DNA from 2 places in the Saccharobesus litoralis genome. Region 1 is predicted to be linked to the other one. Evidence: predicted binding sites of a transcription regulator. Region 1 holds the regulator's gene; the other holds the start of a gene.
What was found. Region 1 encodes sigma-54, which starts transcription at its own class of promoters, with help from an activator protein. Its sites were predicted from a motif close to GTTGGCACGNNNNTNGNNT; they were not measured.
Positions count from the first base shown of each region.

Region 1 (7,347 bases):
AAGTGCGACGACAGAGGCAATCAATACTGCCCACAAAACCCCATTCAGCAAGCCGATAGTAAATTCTTTTATTATTAGCCAGCGCACGTTGGTTGGTGCAACGTGGCCTACCGCCATTGCCCGGATCACTAAGGTTAATGTTTGGTTACCTGCGATACCGCCCATACTGGGTACTATCGTATTGAGTACAGCTAAAACTGCGAGTTGGGAAAGAATGTCTTCAAAAGCACTAGAAACTAAAGCGGCCAATAATGCTGTAATTAAATTAATACCCAGCCAGATAGAGCGACGCTGGGTACTTTTGATAACGGGAGCAAACGTGTCTTCTTCGTCGTCTAAACCCGCCATACTCATCATGGAATGTTCGGCATCTTCACGAATAATATCAACAATATCATCTATGGTGATCCTACCTAATAGTAGACCTTGCTCATTGGTAACAGGTGCTGATATCCAATTATGGCGCTCAAATTGTTTAGCAACTTCAGATTCGTCCATATCCGCAGGGATAGTTTCCGCTTCTTCTTCCATAATGTCTGACACTAAAGTCGCGGGGTTTGACGTGACCACGAGTTTTGCCAGACTTAATGTGCCGAGTAACTTGTCTTGATCATCAACCACGTACAATACGTCAGTTGCTTCTGGAAGATGGCCACGCAACCTGAGATAGCGACTCACGACTTCAATAGTCACATCAGGACGGATGGTGACGGTATCCGTATTCATGATAGCGCCGGCGGTGTCTTCCTCGTAGCCTAGGGCTTTTTCTGCACGATGACGATCTTGCTCATCCAGCGATTGCAAAACGGCTTGGTAAGTTTCATCGGGCAGGCTACGTAATACTTCGGCAAGATCATCGGTATCTAACCCTTCAGTGGCTTCGGCAACCATTGAGGGGTTCATTTTTTGGATGATGCTATTGCGAACGTCTTCAGATAGCTCTTCAAGAATGTCGCCGTGAAACTCTGGGTCAATTAATGTCCAAATAACATGGCGTTGTTTGCTGGGTGAGGACTCTAAGACGTGGGCTATATCTCCGTCAGACATCTCGTGCAGTATATTACGCACGTGCACAAACATGCCTTGACTTAGCGCATGGCTAATATCGCTTAGCAAGTTTTGGCTATTGTCTTGTTCGAAGGTGTCCTGCATATCCCGCAGATCTTTATCAGAAATATTATGCGCTTAGTCTACCGCAAGCCTGTTTGCAATTCTAACTATTAGTGTTGAAAACACAGGGGAGTAGGGCTACTCAGCTTCTTCAAATTTATTGGCTATTAGTGCTTTTACGGCTTCTAATGCCGCTGGGGCATCTTCGCCAGTGCATTGTACGGTTATTTGTTTGCCTTGCGCACCAGCAAGCAGCAAAAGCGCCATAACACTTTGGGCGTTGGCTGATTTACCTTCGCAGCTAATGGTAATTGTCGATTGGAATTGTTGGGTTAGCTCAACGAGCTTAGTTGCCGCTCGTGCATGTAGCCCAAGCTTGTTAACTATGGTGAGTGACTCTGATACACAAATTGACATGAACTAACGACGCTGCTCTCGATGTAAAATGGTGATGTTATCTCTTTCTTGTTTAAAGGCATCAGCTAATGTTTGTGCCACATACACAGACCTATGCTGGCCACCTGTACAGCCAATGGCGACAGTCACGTAACTGCGATTATTGCGCTCCAGCGCAGGTAACCAAGTTTTAAGGAAGATTTTAACTTGCCAGATGAATTCACTCACTTCTGGACTTTGCGCTAAGTAATCGATTACCGGTTGGTCTAAACCCGTGAGTGGTCTTAGTTCGGGTACCCAGTGAGGATTAGGCAGAAAACGCGCATCAAACACATAGTCTGCATCTTGCGGAAGCCCGTGCTTAAAACCAAATGAAGTGAATACCAACTTGAGTTGCTTGGCTTTAGTGCCAAGTATTTCGCTATGAACCAAGTCGTTTAACTGATGAATGCTTAGCCCTGTTGTATCTAAAATTAAATCAGATTGTTGCTTGATGCTGTCTAATTGGTTTTCTTCGTCTTTAATCGCTTCTTCTAAGCTAAGCTCACTGTTTTGTAAGGAGAGTGGGTGAATACGTCTTGATTCTGAAAAGCGCTTTAGCAAAGCGGTATTAGTCGAATCAAGGTAAACAACACGTAAGCTGACTTTATTACGTAATGTCTCTAAATAGGTGGAAACTTGATTCTCAGAAGGAGACGTTAGATTACGAATATCTAATGTCACCGCAACTTTATCGGCTTTGCCTTGCATTGTATTGATGAGCGACAGCAAAAGCTCTAGCGGCATATTGTCGACACAATAGTAACCTGAATCTTCAAGGTTATGTAACGCAGCGGTTTTACCTGATCCTGAGCGACCAGTGAAAATGACTAGCTGTAACATCGTTTTTCCTTAAAACTAACAACCTATTGAAATAAGCAAGTAGAATATACCACTATTTTCAGCTATTTATAGTCATGAACTTAACTTGCCATAAACTTAACAACAAACTTAATTAGTGATTGCTTGGTATAACTCTTGATTGGTTATAGCGTTTTTCACACTTTTAAGTACAGTTTTATCAGATAGTTTTTCGGCTATTAGTGCTAGTGACTTTAAGTGGTCTTGGCATTCAGACTCAGGGGCAAGTAATGCGAAGAAAACTTTGACTGGGGCATTGTCTATCGCGTCATAGTCAATGGCTTCGTCTGAGGTTAACAACAAAGCTAAACTTTTATTACAATTAAGACGACCATGAGGTAAGGCAATACCTTGACCTATACCTGTGCTGCCGAGTTTTTCACGTGCTAGCAAGGCATCAAGTATGTCTTGTTCTTGTATTTCAGTTTGCCCTAGCTGTTTAGCCGCATATTGGCTAATAACTTGAAGGATTCTTTTTTTGCTTTTAGCCGGAACTGCGCAAAATACGCAGTCCGGAGTGATTAGTTGTTCAATTTCCATTGAGCAGATTAATGACTCTTTAATTTTTCTTTATGTTTGATTACTTGCCTGTCGAGCTTGTCAATTAATGAATCAAGCGCTGCATACATATCCTGGTGATCGGACGTGGCAAATATCTCTCCGCCGTTAATATGCAAAGTCGCTTCCGCTTTTTGCACTAACTTTTCCACGCTTAGGATAACATATACATTGTTTATATGATCAAAATGTCGCTCTAGTTTTGCAAACTTTGTGTCGACATACGTTTTTAAAGCCTCGGTCACTTCTACATGGCGGCCAGTTAAGTTGATTTGCATAGGCTTTTCCTTCTATGGTTGCGAGCCCTAAAGTAGGCTCTTACGTTGGTTTGATGGTGGAATCGACAAAGCTTCTCGGTACTTAGCTATGGTACGGCGAGCGACTTGAATACCTTGTTCAGCTAACAGGTCGGTGATTTTACTGTCACTTAGCGGTTTAGCTGGGTTTTCAGCGGCTACTAATTTTTTAATCAATGCGCGAATAGCGGTAGATGAACATTCGCCGCCATTCTCAGTGCTGACATGGCTGGAAAAGAAATATTTTAGTTCAAAAATACCGCGCGGCGTGTGCATGTATTTTTGTGTAGTCACACGTGAAATTGTCGACTCATGCATTTCAACTGCTTCGGCAATATCGTTTAACACCATAGGCTTCATGGCTTCATCACCATACTCAAAAAAGCCTTGTTGGTGTTCAACAATGCAGTTTGCGACCTTGAGTAAAGTATCGTTACGGCTTTCCAAACTTTTAATAAACCACTTTGCATCTTGCATATGAGAACGAATAAATTGAGTGTCCGCTGAATTTTTCGCAGTGCGACTTAATGCAGCATATTCTTGGTTTACTTTAAGTTTAGGCACACTTTCCGGATTTAGCTCAACAATCCATGAATCTTTTTCTTTGCGCACTGAAACATCCGGGACAATATACTGTGCTTCCTCCGCGATGACTGCATTGCCAGGGCGAGGGTTGAGTGAATGAATGAGTTTCATCACTTCCCGCAGTTGATCTTCTTTCAACCGGCTTTTTCGGCTTAAGGTTCGATAATCTCGATTGGCAAGTAAGTCGATATGATTGGCTATGATTTGTTTAGTTTCTTTAAGCCAAGGCGTCTCTGGGCTAAATTGATTGAGTTGTACCAGTAAGCATTCTTGCGCGGTTCTTGACGCAACACCAATAGGATCAAATAACTGAATGCGTTTCAGTACAGCCTCAACTTCGTCTAGCTCAACTTCGTCATCGCCCATACTCTCTAATATATCTTCAGCGCTAACGGTTAAATAACCGCTGTCGTCTACCGCATCGATAATTGCGGTGGCAATTGCCTGATCGGTTGGTGAGAATGGGGTCAGGTCCATTTGCCAATACAAGTGGTCACGGATCGTTTCAGTGGTTTCGCCTTGGTAAATTGTATCGTCTGCAACAGAATAACTTGAGCTTTTAGCTGCTGGGCTGGCACCCTGGGATAGATGGTCATCCCAAGTGGTATCTGTGACTAATTGGTCTGGAATTTCTGTCCGCTCTAGTTCTTGTTTGGTATCGGCAATAGGCTCTGGCGTGTCGTCATAGCCATTTAGCAGGTTAGATTCTGGCTCCTTGATTGAATCTAAGCTTTCGTTGCTGTCAAAACTATCTTGTTCTTCATGTTCAAGCAGAGGATTAGCATCCATCGCATCTTGAATTTCTTGTTGTAAATCCAAGGTCGACAATTGCAGCAAGCGAATGGCTTGTTGCAACTGAGGTGTCATGGTCAGTTGTTGGCTAAATTTTAATTGTAACGATTGTTTCATTATCTAATCGGTTTATTGGCCACGGTTACAGGCTGGCTTACCATCATTAAAGTGTAAACTGTTCGCCAAGATACACTTCTCTCACTTGTTTATTTGCTAACACACTTTCCGGTTTGCCAGAGGCAATGAGATTACCTTGGCTAACAATATAGGCTGTTTCGCAAACATCTAGCGTTTCTCTTACGTTATGATCGGTAATTAATACGCCAATACCTCTGTCTTTTAAATGGGTAATAATCCTTTTTATATCGAGTACTGAAATAGGATCAACACCAGCAAAAGGTTCATCTAATAGGATAAATTTAGGGTCTGCAGCTAAAGCTCGGGCAATTTCTACGCGACGTCTTTCTCCACCCGATAAACTCATTCCTAAACTATCGACTATGTGTTCAATATGAAACTCTTGTAGTAATTCTGCAAGTTTATTTTCTCTTTGTTGGCTATTTAGTGCTTTGTTTGTTTCTAAAATAGCCATTATGTTCTGACGCACGGTCAATTTTCTAAAAATAGATGAATCTTGCGGTAAATAGCCAACCCCTAATCTTGCCCTTTCATGCATTGGGAAGTGAGTCATATCTTTGTCGTCTAGCGATACTTCTCCGCTATCAGCAGCGACTAACCCCACAATCATGTAGAAAGTGGTTGTTTTTCCTGCGCCGTTAGGGCCAAGTAGCCCGACAATTTGTCCAGAATTTACTTCAAGTGATACGCTTTGTACGACTTGTCTAGCTTTATATCTTTTGGCTAAATTTTTAGCGACGAGTTTGGTCATTTTTCTTTTGCTACCGGAGTTAACACAACGCGAACCCTCGATTCAGAGGCTTTGTCGGAAGATGCGATGAGTTGGCGTTTAGCCACATCGTATTCAATTCGGTCACCGTTAATCATGCTATCCGCTTGGTTTATTTGTGCTTGGCCAATTAACACTAAAACTTGGGTTGTTAAGTTATAATGCATTTGCTGTGCATGAGCTTTGATTTGGATCCCATCTTTTAACTGATGATTAAAGGTGACTGGGTTACCTGAAGCGATAAGCTTTTCTGACTGATTACCTTTATTACGTTGCACTTCTAATTTGTCGGCATTGAGCTGTAAGTGCCCCTGACTGATTTGGACATTACCGTAAAAAGTGAGTTTATTATTAACTAAATCCATTGATTGCTTTTCCGCATCAATAAATATTTGTTCATTATCAGCAGCTTGTTCTGCAAAACTCGCAGTTGATAGCAATACACTGAATATTAAGCCTAGTCTAATGGCTAGGTGAGTAAGTGGCTTTAATGTCATGTTGGATTTCAAATTGTTTAGAACGTAAGTTGCCATAGAGGGTTTTGCCAGCCAATTGCAGTTGTGAACTGGCTAATTTGACTTGCGTATCGTTATGGATTTCTTGGTTAATTAGGTCAATATCAATAGCTTGGGTATTGATTTGGTATATAGGCTGAGCGTTGCTGAGTGCCTGTAAAACAATGGTATCGTGCAATTGTAAGTAGCGATTTTGTTTGAGCTGACTATGTTGTGCGGTAACTTGCCAATGGTTGTCTTGCCCAAAGTATTGATAGTCTACTCGTTCGAACTCGGTAGCCGCTTGGCTTTCGAAATGTGCCAAGTTTTTGGCTTGCATTTGAGCACTCAATTGACCTTGTTGATTAAAGTACTTGATATCCAAGTTTTCGGCTTGGTAATCAGGTTGAATACCTTGTTGTTTTTTCTCTGGTGCTTGAGTGGCTGCAGATTGCCATTCTTCCCAGAAAAAAATGGTCGCAATCACGGTTAATATAAGAACCAATAAATAGGCGCGCATGGGCTAGACACTCATACCTTGGGCGCTTTCTAATAAGCCCCTAGTTTGTAGCATGAGATCGCAAGCCTCTCTAACAGCGCCAAAACCGCCTTTAATTTGCGTTTGGTAATGCGCTAAATTTTGAATGATGGGATGAGCATCTTGGGTGGCAATCGCTAATCCTACTTGCGCCATTACGGTTTGGTCTGGTACATCATCACCTATATAGGCGATTTGTTTGTCGCTGATTTTAAGTTTGTTTTTTAAATCAGCATAAGCTTCTAGTTTGTTCGACTGACCTTGATATATGTGTTGCACGCCAAGTGATGTCATGCGTTTTTCGACTATGGTACTTTGTCTGCCCGTAATGACCGCTACTTGTATGCCAGCGTTAATAATCGCTTTAATACCAAAGCCGTCGCGAGTATGGAAGGCTTTTAGCTCTTCACCATTATTGCCTAAGTAAATACGACCATCGCTGAACACACCGTCAATATCGCAAATAAATAGCTTAGTTTGCTTAAAAAGCTCAACTTGCTGGCTATTTAACAAGCCATATATTGATGAAAACATTTAGAGTACCTTTGCTTTTAACAAGTGGTGCATATTAATTGCACCTATGGGGTGTTGTTCGTGGTCAACAACAATCAGGCCGTTGACGGCTTTTTCTTCCATTATTTGCAGGGCTTCAGCTGCTAATAAATCGGCCTGTACGGTAACACAGCCTTTCTTAATTACATCAACTATTTTTGTGCTGTATATATCGATACGCTTATCTAAGCTACGGCGCAGATCACCGTCAGTATAAAC
Region 1 covers NZ_CP026604.1:5,394,305-5,401,651, reverse strand. The annotation lists gene mgtE (magnesium transporter) at 1-1,152, opposite strand, end outside; gene C2869_RS20645 (HPr family phosphocarrier protein) at 1,249-1,527, opposite strand; gene rapZ (RNase adapter RapZ) at 1,531-2,388, opposite strand; gene ptsN (PTS IIA-like nitrogen regulatory protein PtsN) at 2,497-2,946, opposite strand; gene hpf (ribosome hibernation promoting factor) at 2,955-3,242, opposite strand; gene C2869_RS20625 (RNA polymerase factor sigma-54) at 3,270-4,754, opposite strand; gene lptB (LPS export ABC transporter ATP-binding protein) at 4,801-5,526, opposite strand; gene lptA (lipopolysaccharide transport periplasmic protein LptA) at 5,523-6,041, opposite strand; gene lptC (LPS export ABC transporter periplasmic protein LptC) at 6,007-6,558, opposite strand; gene kdsC (3-deoxy-manno-octulosonate-8-phosphatase KdsC) at 6,562-7,110, opposite strand; gene C2869_RS20600 (KpsF/GutQ family sugar-phosphate isomerase) at 7,111-7,347, opposite strand, start outside.

Region 2 (7,347 bases), 2.5 Mb from region 1:
GTTTGCACCCTTTGTTGCTTAAAACCATAGATCATTTAGGTTTTACGCAAGCCACTGAGATCCAACAATTTGCTATTCCAAGTGCTTTACAGGGTGCTGATCTCATCGCGTCTTCAAAAACAGGCTCAGGCAAAACCTTGGCTTACCTTCTACCTTTGTTAAATCGATTGTTTTATAACCGAGCGTTAAGTAAACGAGACCCGCGTGGGGTTATTTTAGCGCCAACGCGTGAACTGGCTAACCAAGTTTATGCCCAAGTTCGTTTGTTTACTGCCAATACGCAATATTCGGCAGCTAAATTAATTGGCGGTGATAATTTTAATGATCAGGCCAAAAAATTACGTAGCAATCCTAAAATTATTGTCGCGACACCAGGGCGCTTGGCTGATCATCTAAGCCATCGTCATGTGTTTTTAAATGGTTTGGAAATGCTGGTATTTGACGAAGCCGATCGTATGCTTGATCTGGGTTTTATTGAGCAACTTACCGCTATACATAAACAAGCCGATCATCGTAAGCGGCAAACTCTGATGTTTTCTGCCACTATGGATAATCTCGATGTGGTTAAAATGGGGCAGCAGTTTCTTAACCAGCCTAAGCGTATTGCGGTGGGCGAGGCAAACCAACCTCATCAAGATATTCAACAAAGCTTTTATTTATCAGATGGCTATCCACACAAATTAAAACAGTTAGCGCATTTAGTTAGCTTGCATCCGCAAGAGCAAATTATCGTTTTTACCGCGACGCGAGACTCAACTCAGGAGCTTGCCAAATTTTTACAGGAAAATGGTAAAGACGCGACTTTCTTATCGGGAGATATGACCCAAGCTAAACGCAATCAAGAATTAGATGGCTTTGCTCGAGGTCGTTCACAGGTGTTAATTTCGACAGATGTCGCCTCTCGTGGATTGGATTTGCGCAATGTTGGTGCAGTAATCAATTTTGATTTACCTAAATTTGCTGAAGAATATGTGCATCGGATTGGTCGTACTGGACGCGCTGGATTTAAGGGCGTTGCTTATTCTTTAGTGTCAAAGCGCGACTGGCCAAGCTTTGAGTTGCTACAAGCATTTTTGCAGCAATCAATTACTTTTGAAAATATAGAGGGCTTGGCTGCTAAGTTTAACGGTATTAAGCCACAAGCGAAAAACGAGTCGAGTCAAGGTAAAGACAAAAAGTCATCTACCAGTAAAGCCGCCGGCAATCGTAAAAAGACTGTTTCGAAACCGAAAAAACAAGTTAATTTGGTTAAACCTAAAATTGATTTGGATGCGCCACCTATGCGCAAAAAGTAATTGTGCGCATTAAAGCTGTCTTGTAGCGGGCTTAATGCCTGCTTCGCGTTTGGTGCTTACTTTTGTATGTCGGTCTTTAAGCCGATGGGTAAGCGAGCTATGCAGGTTTAATATTGCCTTGAGGGATGGTGTATCTTTTCGTCTAAATAAATTTCGGCATACACAAGATTTTGTTTTTATTGAATATTTTTAATTGTTCTGGGTAATAAAATTAATAAGCCATAGATGGTTTACAATCTTTGGATAAGGTAATTAATCTACCGATTTTTGTGGAAAATAACCGTTTCAAAGTACAAGTTTTTGTTGGCGAGCATTTATGCTTGCAGAGCCTGTAAACTTTTCTGACTAAACGTAGCAGAACTAAAGAGTTTTGTTCCTGACAATTTCTATGTACCTGCATGCAGGCGCCAGAAGTAGGGAGGGAAGCTAAGTCTCGCCAATAGCATGGTTCAAATTAAAACTTGTCTACTCAATGAATAAATGGTTGTTTCAACCACCTTATTGACTGCATTATATTTCAATAATTTACCCGCTACGGATTTGTTTTAACTCAATTTGTCGGGCACTAAAATGGTGCCCATCGAAGTATTCACCTTTTTGGTGAGTTTGTTAATGAATTTTTAACAACTCTATTCAGTTAAAAAAGATTTGTTCATTTTATAAAACTCTCTCTAAATCATTGTAATCTATTAAAATAGTTGGTTTTTTGTTCAGGCTGGCTACAACGTTTTTATTTCGAATGTAAACATAAAATAACTAAAAAGCCGGGATGTGATGACTCATTCTAGTTATTTGCTTTATTTTTGTGCATTAAAACTTGCTTCTGGTGCATTGTTTTGGTGCCTTTATAGTCATCTTATATGTTGGTTGTGGTCAAGTTGTTGATTTTTATTGCTTTTTACTTTTTGGCATAACTGTTGAATAACCACTTCCGGGATTAATTTTTTATTAATTTGGAGCAATGCAATGAAACTGGTCACAGCGATCATCAAACCATTCAAACTGGATGATGTCAGAGAAGCTATCTCTGAAATTGGCATCGACGGTTTAACCGTGACTGAAGTTAAAGGCTTCGGTCGTCAAAAAGGTCACACTGAGTTATATCGTGGCGCAGAATATCAGGTAGATTTTCTTCCTAAAGTAAAATTAGAAATCGCTATCACAGACGACAACGTTGAACGTCTGGTTGAAGCAATTTCTTCTGCGGCGCAAACGGGCAAAATCGGCGATGGTAAAATCTTCGTTTACGATTTAGAGCAAGTTGTGCGTATCCGTACTGGTGAAACTGGCGATTCTGCTATTTAAGCCTAATCGAATTTATAAGAATATTTTGGGGAGAATATAATGGAAAACAACATATTCCACTTACAATATGCTATGGACACCTTTTACTTCTTAGTATGTGGTGCTTTAGTTATGTGGATGGCGGCTGGTTTCGCCATGCTAGAAGCGGGTCTTGTGCGCGCTAAAAATACAACAGAAATTTTAACGAAAAACGTCGCGTTATTTGCGATCTCTTGCATCATGTACTTAGTTGTCGGTTATGACATCATGTACGGCGGTGGCGTTTTCTTAGCGGGTATCGAAACGGTTGATTCAGCAGCTGTTTTAGGTGACTTCGCAGCACGTGAAGGTGGTTTTACTGGTGGTTCTATCTACTCTGGTGCTTCTGACTTCTTCTTCCAAGTTGTTTTCGTAGCAACTGCAATGTCAATCGTATCTGGTGCGGTTGCTGAGCGTATGAAGCTTTGGGCTTTCTTAGCTTTTGCTGTTGTAATGACTGGTTTCATCTACCCAATGGAAGGTGGCTGGACTTGGGGTGGCAATGAAGTATTTGGCATGTTCAGCCTAGGAGATGATTTTGGTTTCTCTGACTTCGCTGGCTCAGGTATCGTTCATATGGCTGGTGCGGCTGCTGCTTTAGCGGGTGTTTTATTGCTCGGCGCTCGTAAAGGTAAATATGCTGCAGACGGTTCAGTTAAAGCTATTCCAGGTGCAAACTTACCATTAGCAACTTTAGGTACTTTCATCCTTTGGATGGGCTGGTTCGGTTTCAACGGCGGTTCAGTACTTAAATTAGGTGATATCGACAACGCTCATGCTGTTGCTATGGTATTCCTTAACACTAACGCAGCAGCTGCTGGTGGTGTTGTTGCAGCTTTAGTTGTTGCTCGTATCTTATTCAAGAAAGCGGATTTAACAATGGCATTAAACGGTGCATTAGCAGGTCTTGTTGCTATCACTGCTGAGCCTTCTACTCCTACAGCGCTTGAAGCGACTATCTTCGGTGCATTAGGTGGTGTTTTAGTTGTTTTCTCAATCGTTTTCTTAGACAAGTTAAAAATCGACGATCCAGTGGGCGCTATCTCTGTTCACGGTACAGTTGGTTTATTAGGTCTATTATTAGTACCATTAACAAACGATGGTGCGTCTTTCTCAGGTCAAATTATCGGTGCCTTAACTATCTTCGTTTGGGTGTTCGTAACAAGCTTTATCGTTTGGTTTGCTCTGAAAGCTATTATGGGTATTCGTGTCTCTGAAGAAGAAGAGTACGAAGGTGTTGATATCGCTGAGTGCGGTATGGAAGCTTACCCAGAATTTACTTCAGGTACTAAGTAATAAGTTAGCATTTGATTAGTACTTATAAAGCCTCGGTTAATACCGGGGCTTTTTACGTTTTAAGCCCTTATTTTTACGACAGATTTTCGCGACATCTGCTTAAATCTATGTAAAAATTAAACGAAACCCCCACTTACAAGCTATAAGCAGATAAAGTCATGGATGCAGATAAAAAAACTTTATTCGTTACTGGTCTTTTCTTTAGTTCAATTTCCTTTGCTTCCAGTCATAGTCACAATGATCTCGCTTCATTGTCTATGGAACACCTCGAATCTATGTCGTTATCTGAGTTGTTGGAATTAAACGTGATCACTCCATCACGTACCAAGCAAAAATTGATTGATGCGCCTGCTAATATTCAAGTCATTACTCAACTGCAAATAGCTCAGCGTGGTTACGCTAATTTGGTTGAAGTGCTGCAAGATTTACCTGGGTTTGATTTTTCTACTTATGAAGATGGTGGTGGCGAATACCCTACACATAGCTCAAATAGAGGCTTAGGTGGTGGTCCTGGCAACCCTAAGCTATTAATTTTGTTAGATGGCGTAGTGCAAAATCATGTGGCATTTAATTGGTCGCAGTTGTGGGGAGAAGAAAACATTATTGAAGACTTGGACCGGATTGAAATTATTCAAGGTCCAGGTTCTGCTGCTTATGGCGCTAACGCGTTTTCAGGTGTTGTTCATTTAATTACTAAAAAACAAGTAGCCGAAGAAAACACTAATTTACATGTCTCGCTAGGAGAGGGTAAACAGCGCGGTTTTACCTTAACCCATCAAAGTATGTACAAAGATCTGCATATGAATGCAGCGATAAAGTCGTATCAATATGATGGTGACTCTGGGCTTGGCCGTTACGATCCGGCTGGTTATTTTTCTGGACAGCCATGGCCCAATACTCAGGTCGAGTCTTACGATAACCAAGGGCAATATCAAACGAACTCTGTAAACCCATTTGCAGGTCAACAAATGCCAGCCGGTTTTAACACCAGTAAAGACATATGGGCGATGCGGGCGAACGTCAGTTACTTTTCTCCGGAAGAAGAAAACTTATTAAAAGGCGTAAGTAAAATTAGTTTAGGTTTTTACCTTTGGGATAAAACCGAAGGTTTAGCCAGTTACGTGCCTAATTACGAGTATCAATCTTGGCGCAGTGATTTTGTTTCGCACCATACCGGCAAGCATATTTATCTTGATGTCGATTATCGTTTTAATGACAAATGGTTGTCTCGTACACGGGCTTGGTATCGTGAAAATCGACAAAAGCCAGATACAGGTTTTCGCTATACTTACCGTTTTGCTGAACTCGCTAAAACTTACCACAGCTTTAACCATCAAGTGGGTATTGAAGAGCAATTAGAATGGCAACAAAGTGATGATTCGTCACTGGTGTTAGGTGCGAGATTGATGGAAAGCGATAAAATGAACCAGATCGCATCTCTGGGGCGTAACCAAGCAGGGCACGATCCTATGACCAGTTCGTCATGGCGTCGAGCGACCCAAGATGACTTTCAGCTTGGCTTAGCTGAGTCGCAAGATATTGATGTTGTCGCTGAATCAGCGGTTTACGCTATTTATGACTCGGCTTTATCTTCTCGTTGGAACTACAGCTTAGGTTTGCGTTACGATTACAGTGAAGACTTTGGTAATACATTTAATCCGCGTTTAGGCTTTATTTATAAAATGCCGTCAGACTTTTTTGAAAAGTTGAACGTTAAATTTTTGTATGGTCAGGCTTTTCGTGAACCGTCTATTTTTGAGTTAACGGATGAGCACCGCGGTAATAGTCAGTTAAAACCGGAAGAGGTTGCTACTTATGAAGTGATTGCTCAAGGTAACTGGCAAAATAGTGATCAGCAAGGTGTTGTTGAAGCATTTAACTTTACCAGTAGCGTATTTTTATCGGATATGACAGATGTGATCTCGCTAAATACTGCCGCTGCAAGAGATATTCTAGGTGACAGTGGTTCGCATTATTTTAATGCCGAGCGACAAAAGGTCATTGGTTTTAGTTTGAGCTCTGACGTGCAATTTAGCAAAGGGGTCAAAAGCTATATTAATTACCACTTTAACAAGGGCGATGGTTCATTAGGCGATAAAGGTTTAAGCAATGTTGCTGATCATAAAGTTAATATGGGATTAAATTACGACGCAAACGCATTTAATTTAGATTTACGCCTTAACTATGTCGGTAAGCGTAATGTCCCTAGCACCAACACCTATTTTACCGATTGTCATGCCCCTGGTTACACCAAGCTCAATCTGCACTTACGTGGTAAAAAGCTTAATTTAGCTGGTTTTAACATTAAACCTTCTCTTAAAATAGAAAACCTATTGGATGAAGATTACTTTGGGGTGGGCCGCCAAGACGGTTCTAGTGATGTTAATGCCTACGATGCCCAAACCAATATCAATCCGTCAGGCTTTATTCCAGCTTACCATCCACAACCCGGCAGGCAGATTTTTATTAAATTAGAAGCCGACCTTTAATTGTCGGCGCAATGATGCTTGCTGAGTTTGAAAGAAGTCTTTTGTGGGCGAGCCTTTAAGCTTGCAGAGCCTGCAAAGTAACCTTTTGTGGGTGAACATTCATGTTTACAAAGCCTGCAAACCAACCCTTGTAGGCGAACATTTATGTTTGCAGAGCCAGCAAAGCAACCTCTTGTGGGCGAGCTTTTAAGCTTGCAGAGCCTGCAAACCAACCCCTGTAGGCGAACATTTATGTTTGCGAAACCCGCAAACCAACCTCTTGTGGGCGAACATTTATGTTTGCAAAACCTGCAAACCAACCTCTTGCGGGCGAACATTTATGTTTGCAAAGCCCGCAAACCAACCTCTTGTGGGTGAACATTTATGTTTGCAGAGCCCGCAAACCAACCTCTTGCGGGCGAACATTTATGTTTGCAGAGCCTGCAAACCAACCTCTTGTGGGCGAGCTTTTAAGCTTGCAGAGCCCGCAAACCAACCCCTGTAGGCGAACATTTATGTTTGCAGAGCCTGCAAACCAACCTTTCGTGGGTGAACATTTATGTTTGCAGAGCCAGCAAACCAACCTCTTGTGGGCTAACATTTATGTTTGCGAAACCTGCAAACCAAATTAGATCTTAAGGAAAGGTGGTAACTATTTTCAGTACTTTAGGTTTCCATTTTAACTGCGCTGTAAACGAGCTAGTTAAGTTTAAATAAAACTTGGCTTTGCCTTTGACTGTACCTGTCCCTATGGTTGCACCTCGTTTAACTAACTCAGTTTTACCTGTGGCAATAATAGCTTTGTGTTTTTCTGCATATTTAAGCGCATCAGATAAGTATTTTTCGTCATTGATATAAACAATCGAATACGTTGCAGTTGGCAATGAGTCGCCTTGAGATACACGCTGAATTTTGACCTTGCCTTTGGTTGATGTGCCAGTATTTTTTAAGCGACTAAAGGCTTG
Region 2 covers NZ_CP026604.1:2,868,320-2,875,666, forward strand. The annotation lists gene C2869_RS10165 (DEAD/DEAH box helicase) at 1-1,295, shown strand, start outside; gene glnK (P-II family nitrogen regulator) at 2,262-2,600, shown strand; gene C2869_RS10175 (ammonium transporter) at 2,640-3,914, shown strand; gene C2869_RS10180 (TonB-dependent receptor plug domain-containing protein) at 4,073-6,403, shown strand; gene C2869_RS10190 (YfiR/HmsC family protein) at 7,018-7,347, opposite strand, start outside.
Region 2: the regulator sigma-54 is predicted to act here: its motif matches at 2,200-2,218, upstream of glnK (P-II family nitrogen regulator).